DNA from 3 places in the Saezia sanguinis genome. Region 1 is predicted to be linked to each of the others. Evidence: predicted binding sites of a transcription regulator. Region 1 holds the regulator's gene; each other region holds the start of a gene.
The links. Region 1 encodes FNR, which switches genes on or off when oxygen is low (the NO sensors DNR and NnrR bind a similar motif). Its sites were predicted from a motif close to TTGATNNNNATCAA; they were not measured.
Positions count from the first base shown of each region.

Region 2: a site for FNR is predicted at 1,530-1,543, ahead of AACY98_RS04390 (type IV pili methyl-accepting chemotaxis transducer N-terminal domain-containing protein). Genes of this name have one in related genera too.
Region 3: a site for FNR is predicted at 2,397-2,410, ahead of AACY98_RS03190 (chaperone NapD). Genes of this name have one in related genera too.

Region 1 is NZ_CAWUGC010000019.1:134,613-138,858, reverse strand. It holds gene AACY98_RS14230 (hypothetical protein) at 1-16, opposite strand, end outside; gene AACY98_RS14225 (IclR family transcriptional regulator) at 340-1,122, opposite strand; gene AACY98_RS14220 (DUF192 domain-containing protein) at 1,422-1,898, opposite strand; gene fnr (fumarate/nitrate reduction transcriptional regulator Fnr) at 2,084-2,800, opposite strand; gene hemN (oxygen-independent coproporphyrinogen III oxidase) at 3,146-4,246, shown strand, end outside.
Region 2 is NZ_CAWUGC010000005.1:83,661-87,906, reverse strand. It holds gene AACY98_RS04400 (glycosyltransferase family 9 protein) at 1-315, shown strand, start outside; gene rfaD (ADP-glyceromanno-heptose 6-epimerase) at 341-1,324, shown strand; gene AACY98_RS04390 (type IV pili methyl-accepting chemotaxis transducer N-terminal domain-containing protein) at 1,670-3,826, shown strand; gene AACY98_RS04385 (response regulator transcription factor) at 3,835-4,206, shown strand; gene AACY98_RS04380 (chemotaxis protein CheX) at 4,220-4,246, shown strand, end outside.
Region 3 is NZ_CAWUGC010000003.1:95,324-99,569, reverse strand. It holds gene napA (nitrate reductase catalytic subunit NapA) at 1-1,875, opposite strand, end outside; gene AACY98_RS03190 (chaperone NapD) at 1,872-2,141, opposite strand; gene AACY98_RS03185 (MarR family winged helix-turn-helix transcriptional regulator) at 2,553-3,131, shown strand; gene AACY98_RS03180 (HlyD family efflux transporter periplasmic adaptor subunit) at 3,187-4,246, shown strand, end outside.

The sequences.
Region 1 (4,246 bases):
GTACCTGGTCGCTCATGTTTAAACTCCTTTTTGTTTTTGTTTGTAATGTGATTTTTATCACTTGGTGGATCTGATCTTAAAGTGAAAATATGTCAAATCAATGACATACTTACTTTTGTTAGACACCACTGTAAGGTGAGAGTTCCGAAAAATACGGCAGTACGGGTTTCCACTGAAGCAGGTCTGCTTGTACACGTAACCGCAATAGGGGTACTTAACCCATTTGGATGTCAGTGCAGAAAAAGGCGCGCTTAGGGCCTATGTGAAGAGTATGGCTGAAGCTGCTTAAGGGATAGTAGAATAGGTCTCTATTGATTAAATACAAGCAATGTGGGGCGCTTAAGGGGCTCCGCTGGCACGGTATCCCAATGTTCGAGAAATGGTCTGGCTGGCTTTCTGTAAAAGTTTTTGCCAGGCCGGGTTTAAACGGTCGGTGGGGGCTGAAATGGATAAGCCAGCGATCATTTTGCCTTCATCGTTGAAGATGCCTGTGCCATAACAACTCACACCAGGCTCCAGCTCTTCGTCGTCGCATGACAGGCCGTTGCGGCGAATCTGTGCCAGTTCACTTTCCAGCTCAGGCAATTTCTGAATGCTGTTCTGTGTATGGCTTTGTGCCAGGCGGCGCTGTGCATAAGCGTATATTTGTTGCGGCGTATCGTATGCCAAGAATAATTTCCCAACGGATGTCAGATGCAGCAGCGCATGCCCACCTATGGCCCGGACAACCTGCATGCCGGAGCGTTCATTGTATATACGCTCAATGTAGATAATTTCGTCGCCTTGCCGGATCGACAGGTTGACAGGTTGCTGCGTGAGCATATGCAGCTCACGCATGGGTGTTAACGAAACTTCATGCACACTGATTCGTGTTTTAACCAGATTCCCCAATTCCAGCAGCCGCATGCCAAGCCGGTACACACCAGACTGGGGATGTTCGACATAGCGGCCACAAACCAGATCATTCAGGATGCGGTGTACGGTGGAAGGGTGCAGGCCTGAAAGCTCGCTGATCTGTTTGAGTGAAACGGGTTCTTCGTGACTGGCCAGAATATTCAGTAGTGTGAATATGCGATCAATCACCTGAATGGATGGGCTATCAGAAGGGTTTTGTGTGTACATTGCCATTTGATATATTTTATATAGTGAAATTTATTTTGTATCACTTGAAAAATATCTCGCAGTGCACAATGATGTTTTTCAACCCCTGCTTTCCTGTTGCTGCAGAACGCCGGGGTTGTTTTCAGCAAGAACCGGTAATGCTGTTCTGCTTTTTTGTGGAGATGGGAAAGTGGTTTTTAAGATAAAAAACGATAAAAGCAACAAAAATTTTTTTGCAGAAAATGAGTTTTCAGCCTGTGAGAAAAGGCTTGAGTTATAAAAAAAATGCATAACTCAAAATTCTGGCATGGCGCGTGTGTTCAGAATGGATATCCGGTCAAACGTTTTCCGGCCAGTATGCCGTGCTTTTCAAACCAGCCCTGATGCATTTCCAGCACGTAGCGGACAGGCTTGTCCGAACAGTGGCTTTCTGTGCTTTGCGGCATCATGTCGGCAATGTTGACGATGGTGCCATCGTCCTGGATAAAGGCGGCAGACAGTGGCAACAAGGTGTTTTTCATCCAGAAACACTGTGTACGGGGTGTGTCAAAGATAAACAGCATGCCTTCGTTTTCCGGCATGCTTTCGCGCCACATCAGGCCAATCTGCTGCTGGTAAGGGGTTGCGGCGACCTGGACTTCAAGCCGGTACATGCCGGCAGACAGTTCAATACGGGGGAGGTTCAGTTGGGGTGAATTTGGCTGTGTTGCGGTTTGTGCCCAGGCGGCATGCATACAGAAAAGCCCGGCGATAAGTGCGCTGCACAATAAACGAGGTAATGAAAGAATGTTTGGCATGGGGTGCGCTCAATGCAAGTGGAGGATCTGTGCATTTTAGCAAATATGCGCACAATGGAGGTGCGGCTACTCCGGTCAGAGCATGTTTTTCGTTTGCAAGTCAGGCGTTCGAGTGAACTCCCGGAAACGTGGCGTAAAGAACCGTTGCTGTAAAATAACAGCAGGTTAGCAACAAATGATGCGAGTTATGCCGTTGCTGTCGTCAGGGCTTTCAGGCTTTCCGGGTCGGTGATGCGGATATGGCGCTGTTTAACCTGTAAAAAGCCATCTTCCTGAAATTTTGAAAAGGTTCGCGATACAGTTTCGAGCTTCAGGCCCAAGTAGCTGCCAATCTCTTCCCGTGTCATGCGCAGTACCAACTCATTGGCGGAAAAGCCGCGGGCGTGCAGGCGCTGTGTCAGGTTGAGCAAAAATGCAGCCAGCCGTTCTTCTGCCCGCATGCTGCCCAGCAACATCATCACACCCTGGTCGCGCACAATTTCGCGGCTCATCATACGGTGGACGTGGCGCTGCAGAATCGGGAATTCGCGGGATAGTGCTTCAATGCGCTCATAGGACAGTACGCACACTTCAGCATCTTCCAGGGCAATGGCGTCGCACATGTGGGCGTCACTGCACAAGCCGTCCAGGCCGACCAGCTCGCCGGCCATGTGAAAACCGGTCACCTGGTCGCGTCCGTCTTCAGATGTCAGGCAGGTTTTGAAAAAACCTGTACGGATGGCGTAAATTGCTGTGAAAGGATCGCCGGAGTGGAACAGAGCATGGCCACGGCCGATTTTACGGCGTGTGCTGACCACTTGATCCAGCCTCGACATTTCATCTTGGGTCAGACCAACTGGCATACACAGGTCACGCATATTGCAGTTGGAGCAAGCTACATTGGTGTGGGGGAATGATGCCATGACATTAATGCAAATGATGCAGGTTAGTTGTATTGGGTCAATAAAAACTGGAGCAGTATCTGTACAATGAAATTGTATAAAAATTTAGCTGTTATGAGATTTGCTCAAAATAGACGCAGATCAAACAGGTATGAAGCGATTGTAGCGCCAATGGAATAACTTGACTAAGATCAAGCCTATATTGTGCGTAAAATGGCACAGTGATTTTAGGGCTTATGTCACACTTTCCAGCAGAATATTGTTGGGCTCATGTGTGGGCTGCTTTGAAAGAAGTGGTATAGCAGCATGTATGATTGAGACAAGACCGATGAGGTCAACTTTTTATTACTACAAGAAGATAAGACGATGCAGCAACTTGTGATTACGCCGGAGCTTCTTCGACGCTATGATGTATCAGGGCCGAGGTATACCTCGTACCCTACTGCGGACCGGTTCGTGGAGGCTTTTGATGAAGCTGATTATCTGCAGGCGCTCACACAGCGCACTGTAGGGGCGATTGCGGCCAATCCGCTGTCCATTTATGTGCATATTCCTTTTTGTGAGTCTCTTTGTTATTACTGCGGCTGCAACAAGATTGTCACCAAGCATCATGAACGGGCCTTGCCCTACCTGGAAGGGTTGCTCAAGGAGATGGCGCTGGTTGCCAAGCAACTGGATAGCCGCCAGCGTGTGTCGCAGATTCATTTTGGCGGAGGTTCCCCGACTTTTCTGTCAGACGAAGAGCTGTCCCGGGTGATGTCCAAACTGCGTGAGCATTTTGAATTCATGGATAGCCTGGAATGCACCATTGAGGTGGACCCCAGGACGGTGTCGCGCGAGCGGCTGCAGAATCTGTGGGATATGGGGTTTAACCGTCTGAGTCTGGGCATTCAGGACTTTGACCATCAGGTTCAGCAGGCGATTCACCGTGTACAGAGTACGGAATCGGTGTTTGCGCTGATGCAGGCGGCACGTGACATCGGGTTCACGTCGATCAGTGTCGATTTGATTTACGGCTTGCCCAAACAGACGCAGGTATCATTTAATGAGACGCTTGATCAGATTGCGGTATTACGACCGGATCGCATTGCCGTATATGGTTATGCACATCTGCCCAGCCGGTTTAAACCGCAAAGGCGAATTCACAATGAGGATTTGCCCGACGGCGCAACCCGTCTGAATCTGATGAGTGAATCCATCAGCCGGTTGCAAAAGGCCGGTTACGAGTATATTGGAATGGACCACTTCGCCCTGCCGGAAGATAGCTTGAGCGTGGCCAAGCGGCATGGGCGCATGCACCGTAACTTCCAGGGTTACAGTACACATGCCGACTGTGACTTGATTGGCCTGGGTATTTCTGCCATTTCCAAGGTGGGCGCCGTATACAGCCAGAATGCCAAAGAGCTTGAAGACTATATGGACCAGGTGGAGCAGGGGCATCTGCCTGTTATGCGTGGTTACGCATTG
Region 2 (4,246 bases), on a different contig from region 1:
ATGGACCACGAAATGGCTACCGCCATTCAGCAACTGATTCCTGCGGCGCACCAGCACCAGGTCGAAATCGTTACCGATACGCCGATTCTGGAAAGCTCTGCTGCGGTAAAATGCACCGATGCCTGTATTGGCAACGATACCGGGCTGTGTCAGATTGCCGCTGCCTGCGACTGCCTGTGCTATATTATCATGGGGCCTCGCCCGACCCTGGACCATGACCCGATACAGCACTACGTGGTATCAGACCGTCTTTTGAACATCACGGTTGAACAGGTCATGGGACAGCTGGCACAAACGCCTGCGCCCGGTTTTTAAATATTTTTATCAAACGGATACTTCCATGATTATCGTTACTGGTGCTGCCGGATTCATCGGATCAAACATTGTCGCAGAACTGCAGGATGCTGGAAGAGGTCCTATCGCTGTTATCGACTGGTTTGGCGAAGAAAACAAGTGGCGCAATCTGGTTAAAAGAAATATTGCGGCCTTTGTTGCGCCGGAGCAGACCCTTTCATTTCTGGATAACAACGCAACCAAGATCGAATCCATCATTCACATGGGCGCCATTACGGCAACCACGGAAAAAAATGTTGACCTGCTGGTCGAGCGCAACATCAACTACTCTGTGATGTTGTGGGACTGGTGTACCCAGCATAAAGTCCCGTTCGTTTATGCTTCTTCTGCTGCAACTTATGGTGCACTGGAAAGCCTGCTGAAGGACGACGATTCTATTGAAGCGTTGAGCAAACTGCGGCCATTGAATCCTTATGGCTGGAGCAAAAATGCGACCGATCTTATTTTTGCCCAGCGCATTGCGGATGGAAAAACCCCTCCGCAATGGGTCGGGCTGAAATTTTTTAACGTCTATGGCCCGAACGAATACCATAAAGGCGATATGCGCAGCGTGATCACCAAGTTTTATGATGACATCCAGACCTGGGGTGCAGTCAAACTTTTCAAATCGGATCGCCCGGATATTGATGACGGCCAGCAAAAACGCGATTTTGTTTATGTCAAAGACTGTTCCCAGGCTGTACTCTGGTTTGTGGACCATCCTGCTGTCAGTGGCATTTTTAACATGGGAACCGGCAATGCCCGCTCATTCATCGATCTGGTCAAAGCCATGGAAAAGACCATTGGCAAACCGGTCGAAATCTCTTTTAAGGATATGCCCGAAGAACTGAAAAGCCGCTACCAGTACTATACAGAAGCCGATATGGGCAAAGCCCGTTCCGCCGGGTTAAACGTCAGTTTCCGTTCATTGGAAGCCGGCATTACCGATTACATTGAAAACTATTTATCCAATCCGGACAGCTATCGCTAGCCACCCAAAATAGCCTTACCATATCCATGCAAACCACTTTGCGTTTGAGTGCGAGGTGGCTGTTTTTTATTGCCGTATTCTTCAAATTTCTACCGTTTAATCTACCTCTGCATAACGGCACACGGCCTGTTTAGGCTTTATTGTTTTAAAGCTTGATCTAACTCCTGAAATCTCCATTTTTGTGCACTGATACGCGCATTTGCGATTGATAAAAATCAAGCATTTGCCAATATAAAAGTCATATATTGACAAAAAATCCCGGTTCTTTAGAAATATTTCAATGCTTTTACCAAGGTGGCACCTTATTTGGGTTTTAAAAAGGTTCTGCCAGAAAGAGTAAGTAATATGGCTGAGCAATCCACTTCCTCCACCCGGAAAATCTCAGGAAAGAACCGAAAAGGATCGATTCTCTCTGGTCGCTACCGGACCATTATCATTGCCATTGCCTGTTTTCTGCTGTTTGATTTAGGGGTTCTGATCCTTAACTTCTACACATCTTTTCAAATCAAGGAAGATGCTTTGGGAATCAACCTGGCAGGACGGCAACGAATGCTCAGCCAGCGCACGATCAAAGCATTGCTGATCGTCAGCGGAGAACCGCAAACCTCTTCTCAACGCGACTTGGCAGAGCTTAAAGAAGCCACCGCCATGTTCGACACGACCCTACAGGCGTTTCAGTCTGGCGGAATCGTCACAGGAGGTGATGGCCAAGCCACGTATTTGAAAGCCGTTCAAGACCCGCAGACTTTAAGTGTTTTGCAAAAAGCCTCGGAAATCTGGGCGCCTTACTATCGCCTGTTGCAACCCGTACTTGAAAACACGGCCACACCAGAGCAAGAACAACAGGTCATGACATATGCCCTGGAACATAACACCCAGTTGCTGCACCTGATGAACGAGCTGACAACCGCACTGGAGTTGCAGGCGGAAAACCGGGCATCTTTCTTACGCATGGTGCAAACTGTCGGGATTATCCTCGCCCTGCTTAACTTTGCTTTTATTTTATATAAATTCATTCACCAGTTACGCAGGTCTGACGATGCCATCGAAATCGTAAACGCAGAAAACCGCGAGATTCTCAATACAGTGCAGGAAGGGCTTTTTCTCGTAACGCCTTCTTGTCGGATCGGGTCGCAAATTTCGACCTCTGCCAGTGCCTTGTTCGGACAAAAAATCAATCCCGGTGACGATTTTTTTGAGATATTGGCCCCCCGTGTTTCTGCCAAAATTCTGCACGATGCACAGGAATATCTCAAATTATTGCTCTCTCCTCACATCAAAGATCATCTGGTGCGAAGCATCAACCCACTGTCTGAAGTCGAAGTGCAGGTCACCAATAGACTTCAGATTCAGAAAAGCCATTACCTCGCATTCAGCTTCAGCCGTGTGATGGATAAAAAAAGCGAAGAAGTGCAACACCTGCTTGTGACCATCCAGGACATCACCCACCAAATGGAGCTTGAAGCCAAGTTGCGTGATGAACGGTACCGCTCACAAAAAGAATTCTCCATGTTGCTTAAAGCCATGGAAGCGGACCCTGTTGAGCTGCGTTCATTCATAGAGCAAACGGAAAAAAGCCTGCTATATGTGAATGACCTGTTACGCGAAACATCGGATTCAAAAACGCAAACCAAACTTGCTGCAACCCTGGATGAAATCGCCCGAATCATTCACGCGATTAAAGGAAATGCCTCTGCCCTGAATCTGGACAGCGTTTGTGAACTCGCCCATACATTTGAATCCGAGCTGAAAGAAATTAAAGACATTGTTCACGAGAACAAACCGATCGGAGAATCTTTACTTGCACTGCCGATCCCGCTTGGCAACCTGTTGAGTATCATTTCCACATTAAAAACACTTTTCTTAGATGCTGCCGCTACCAGCACTAACGCCGACAGTGAGCAAGAGCCCTCGCCCCGTATACACTCCCCGCTGGCAATCAATCCTCTTGACAACAAAATGCTCACCCGTCTTGTGAACAACGCATCTGAAGATCACAACAAAAATGCACAACTTAACATTGCATGCGACGACGGCTGGGATAACATACCGATGGATACCGCCCGGCTGGTGCGTGAAATTGTGATTCAACTGGTCCGCAATGCCATTGTCCATGGCCTGGAAACACCGGAAGAGCGCGTCGCAGGACAAAAGCCCGAAGCGGGCAACATTGACATTCGTCTCAAGCGCGTTAATTCAAATGGATGGTCTTTAAGTGTGCGTGACGATGGTACCGGTTTACAAATTGACCGCATCCGCCAAAAGCTGTTAAAGCTTGGCTGGTTCAACCAGAAAGAACTGGATGGCATGTCCAATAAGGAAATTGCCTTGCAAATATTTAGACCGGATTTTTCCACCGCCCAAAATATCACCATGCATGCTGGCCGTGGTTCCGGGCTTGATCTGGTCGTTAACAATATCAATCAACTGAACAAACCACATTTGAATGTATCTTCTCGTCCCGGTTTATATACCGAATTTGCCCTCACATTTTCCGTTTGAGAAGCTTTATGCGTTTAATGATCGTTGATGACTCCAATACCATCCGAAGCCGGATTTTACGCATTGTGCGTAAATACAAGGATTCCAACATTGAGATCGTCGGGCTTGCTCCTGACGGGCAGCAGGCTTTGCAGATTGCCCGCAAAGCACTTCCCGATGTTGTGACCATGGATCTCACCATGCCGCAAATGGATGGCATTGAAGCCATTTCCAGACTGATCCAGCTTAATCCTGACATTAAAATTCTGGTGGTCAGCGCACTTGACGATAAAGCCACCGCGATTGTTGCACTGCGACTGGGTGCCTGCGGCTTTTTACCCAAACCTTTCACAGATGAAGAATTGATGCTTGCACTTCTGGATGTTTCCGAAGTAACCTGAAGGATGGATCTGTATGATTCTTAATTCTTTAAATGAAGAA
Region 3 (4,246 bases), on a different contig from region 1:
CCCTTTCTGGATGTAATAACCAAAGTCTTTCGACTCGTCGTTAAGCAGTCCGGCAGGAATATCGCTCAGCGGGTATTTATCGACCTGGCCGTTGGCAAACAGCACCTGGTAGAGCGTCTTGCCGCGGAATTCAGGATTCTTGGCCAGCAACTCGGCCGGCCAGACTTCGTCCGTCTTGAAGTATTTGGAAAACTCCACCAACTGCCACAAGTCAGACCTGGATTCACCCGGCCCCTTGATCGCCTGGCGCCAGAACTGGCAACGCCGCTCGGCGTTACCATAGGCGCCCTCTTTTTCCACCCACATGCTGGTAGGCAGAATCAAGTCGGCAGACAGCGCGCTGACCGTCGGGTACGGGTCAGACACCACAATAAAGTTGCGCGGGTCGCGCCAGCCTTTCATGCGGTCTTCATAAATGTTGGGGCCGGCCTGCATGTTGTTGGTGGTCTGCGTCCAGTACGCATTCAGCTTACCATCGCGCAACGCCCGGTCCTGCGCCACCGCATGCAGCCCCTGTTCAGGCTGAATGGCGCCATCAGGCAGCTTCCAGATTTTTTCAGAAAACTTCCGGTGTTCCGGGTTCGCCACCACCAGGTCAGCCGGCAGGCGGTGCGCAAACGTGCCCACTTCACGTGCCGTACCACAGGCAGAAGGTTGCCCGGTCAGCGAGAACGGGCCGTTGCCCGGCAGCGAAATCTTGCCGGTCATCAGGTGCAGGTTGTAGATCAGGTGGTTGGTCCACACACCGCGTACGTGCTGGTTCACCCCCATACACCACAGCGACATCACCTTCACATTCGGGTCGGCATACAGTTTGGCCAGTGCCGTGATCTGCTCGGCCGGCACACCGGACTCCTTGGACACCTTTTCCAGCGTGTATTCAGAGAGGAACTGCTTGTACTCCTCAAACGTCATCGGTTCCGAAGCGCCGCTGTTGGCGTTGGCTGCCTTCTGCTCCAGCGGGTGGTTCGGACGCAGGCCATAGCCAATATCGGTTGCACCTTTGCGGATATTCACGAAGTTATCCATGAACTCTTTATTCACCGCATTGTTCTGAATCAGGTAATTGGCGATGTAGTTCAGAATCTTCATCTCCGTTTGCGGAGTGAACACCATCTTGATATCGGCCAGATCGCAACTGCGGTTCAGGAAGGTGGAGAGCACCACCACTTTCACATTCGGGTTGGACAGGCGCCTGTCGGTCAGACGCGACCACAGAATCGGGTGCGCCTCGGCCATGTTGGAGCCCCACAGCACAAACGCGTCACCCAGCTCGAAGTCGTCATAACACCCCATGGGCTCGTCCATCCCGAACGAACGCATGAAACTGACCACCGCCGAAGCCATGCAATGCCGCGCATTGGGGTCAATGTTGTTGGAGCGCAAGCCCGCTTTGAACAGCTTGGCTGCCGCATAGCCTTCCCACACAGTGGACTGGCCCGACATGAAAATACCCGCCGCATTAGGCCCGTTCTTGAGCGCCGCCTTGTATTTCTCGCTCATGATGGTGAAAGCCTTATCCCACGATACCGGGGTGAACTCACCATTTTTATCATACTGGCCATTGGTCATGCGCAACAGCGGCTGCTTGACGCGGTCCTGCCCGTACATGATCTTGGGCAGGAAATAGCCCTTGATACAGTTCAGCCCCTTGTTAACCGGCGCTTCCGGGTCGCCCTGCGAAGCGACCACACGCCCGTTTTGCACCCCCACCAGAACGCCGCAACCCACGCCGCAATAACGGCATGGCGCCTTACTCCAGGTAATGCTTTTATCCGCATCACTTTGAGCCAGGACTTTGATGGGTATCGTAACACCAGCAACGGTAGCCGCAGCGGCAGCGGCATTTGCTTTCATAAATTCACGGCGTTTCATGGGGTAACCTCAGCTTCTTCATCTTGTTGATGGTAGACCAGAGACACAGCCAGTACTCCAGGAATATCCTCTTGTATTGACTGCATTTTTTGATACAGGAGATCGGCGTCATCAGACTCCATCAGAACCACCAGCTTGCAACCCTCTTCATTGGTCGCAAACACTTCAGCTTCAGGAATCTCTGAAATGCGTTCAGTAACGGCTGCAAGTTGTTCAGGTACACATTGAACAACCAGACTGCATACATGCCAAATGGGTTGAGTCATCGCGGGCTCCTAGCGTTTTTTATCAGGTGCACTGACATGCGAATTGGCAATATTGTTTGAATCCATTCTATTCAGAAAATGCCATCAACACCAGTGTTAAAGGGGTCATGTTTTTAGTGAATAAGAATCATTTATTACCAGCCCCTGATCCTGTTTTTTGAACCACGTCTCTTTTTTAGTTTGGATGTATTTGAACTTACATTTCGTATGTTCAATATTTCACGAAATCCATATGATGTATTCTTTTTACCTCATTTGATATAAATCAAATCCGGCATACAACAATCAAGCACGAATCAGGCGTTAAAAAGACGCCAAACTGCCAGCATCCTCCCGTTAAACCATTTTCCAACCCCTTTTACTGCAACGCATATTTATCAGCAGCCGCTCCAATGCCATTCCGCAATGGCTATGCTGAATGCCAGATCCAGTGCCAACCCAACACCGGTTGATGGCACTTGCAGCAGCACCATCACAAAACCGCAAATTCAATTAGAATTTGGCTATTTATTTGACCAGTCAGATACTGTCATGTCACATTTTGACCGCAACAACTTCAGGCTTGAGCGCTCCCTCGGGCAATACATCCATCTGCTCAACCTGTACAAAGACAAACTGCTGGGCAGCCACCCTGACATGCAGGACATTACCGTCGCGCAGTTCAAGGTATTGCTGCTGCTCTCGCGAGTCAAAACCATGAAACCCAGCGACTTGTGGCAAACACTGCAGGTGGACAGCGCGGCCATCACCCGCATGCTGGACCGGCTGGAGAAAAAAGGACTGATTTTGCGTGAGCGCAGCACAACAGACCGCAGGCAGATTGACATCCGCCTGTCAGCACAGGGAAAGGCGGTTGCCAGACGCATCCCGCAGATTGCCGCAGACACACTCAACCAGTTGACCGACTGCCTGAGCGAAAAAGAGCTGACACAGTTCATGCATCTGCTTGTCAAAATTCTGCGCCACGGCCACATGCTGCCGGATACCTAACGCACGCACAACACACGCATAACACACCGCCCCCATTTTTGAGCAGGATGCACACATGAGCAACGAAACCACTGAAACTGCACCGCAACCGGCAACCCCACCTGCCCAGCCGGCAGAAACCCCGGTGAACCGGATGAAAAAAAAGCGCCGCCTATACCTGGCGCTGCTGGCCCTGGTGGTCGTACTGGGCGTTGCGGCCTGGCTGGCACACTATATGGTGGTCGGCCGGTTTTATGAAGAAACCGACGACGCCTACGTCAACGGCAACATCGTGCCCATTACCCCGCGTGTGGCAGGAACCATCATCAGCATCACAGCTGACGATGGCGACTACGTTGAGGCCGGCCAGATCCTGATACAGCTTGACCCGAGCGACACCAGCGTCACACTGCAAAACGCACAGGCCACGCTGGCGCAAACCGTGCGCCAGGTGCGCGGGCTGTACAGCAATGCCGACAACGCACAGGCACAGGTCAGAACCAGCCAGGTTGCTTACGAGCGCGCCCGGGCCGACTACAACCGCCGCCAGCAACTCGCCAACAGCGGCGCCATTGCCTCTGAAGAGCTTGCACACGCGCGCGATACGCTCAACAGCGCCCAAAGCGCACTGGATGCAGCCCGGCACGCCCAGCAAACCAGTTGGGCACTGGTCAATGACACCGAACTGGCCACCCACCCCGAAATCAGTGCGGCCAGCGCCCAGGTGTTGCAAGCCTATCTGGACCACAGCCGCACCGAAGTGCGCGCGCCGGTCAGCGGCTATGTGGCCAAGCGCTCGGCACAGGTAGGCAGCCACGTCAGCAGCGGCGAAACACTGCTCACGGTGGTGCCGCTGGACCAGGTATGGATTGACGCCAACTTCAAAGAAAACCAGATGCGCGACATGCGCATCGGCCAGCCGGTAGACATTACCACCGACCTTTACGGCAGCAAAGTGCATTACCGCGGCACCATTGAAAGCCTGGGCATCGGCACCGGCAGCGCGTTTTCACTGCTGCCCGCGCAAAACGCCACCGGCAACTGGATCAAAATTGTGCAGCGCCTGCCGGTACGCATCCGGCTGCAGCCCGACAACCTGGACACACATCCGCTGCGCATTGGCCTGTCCTCCACCG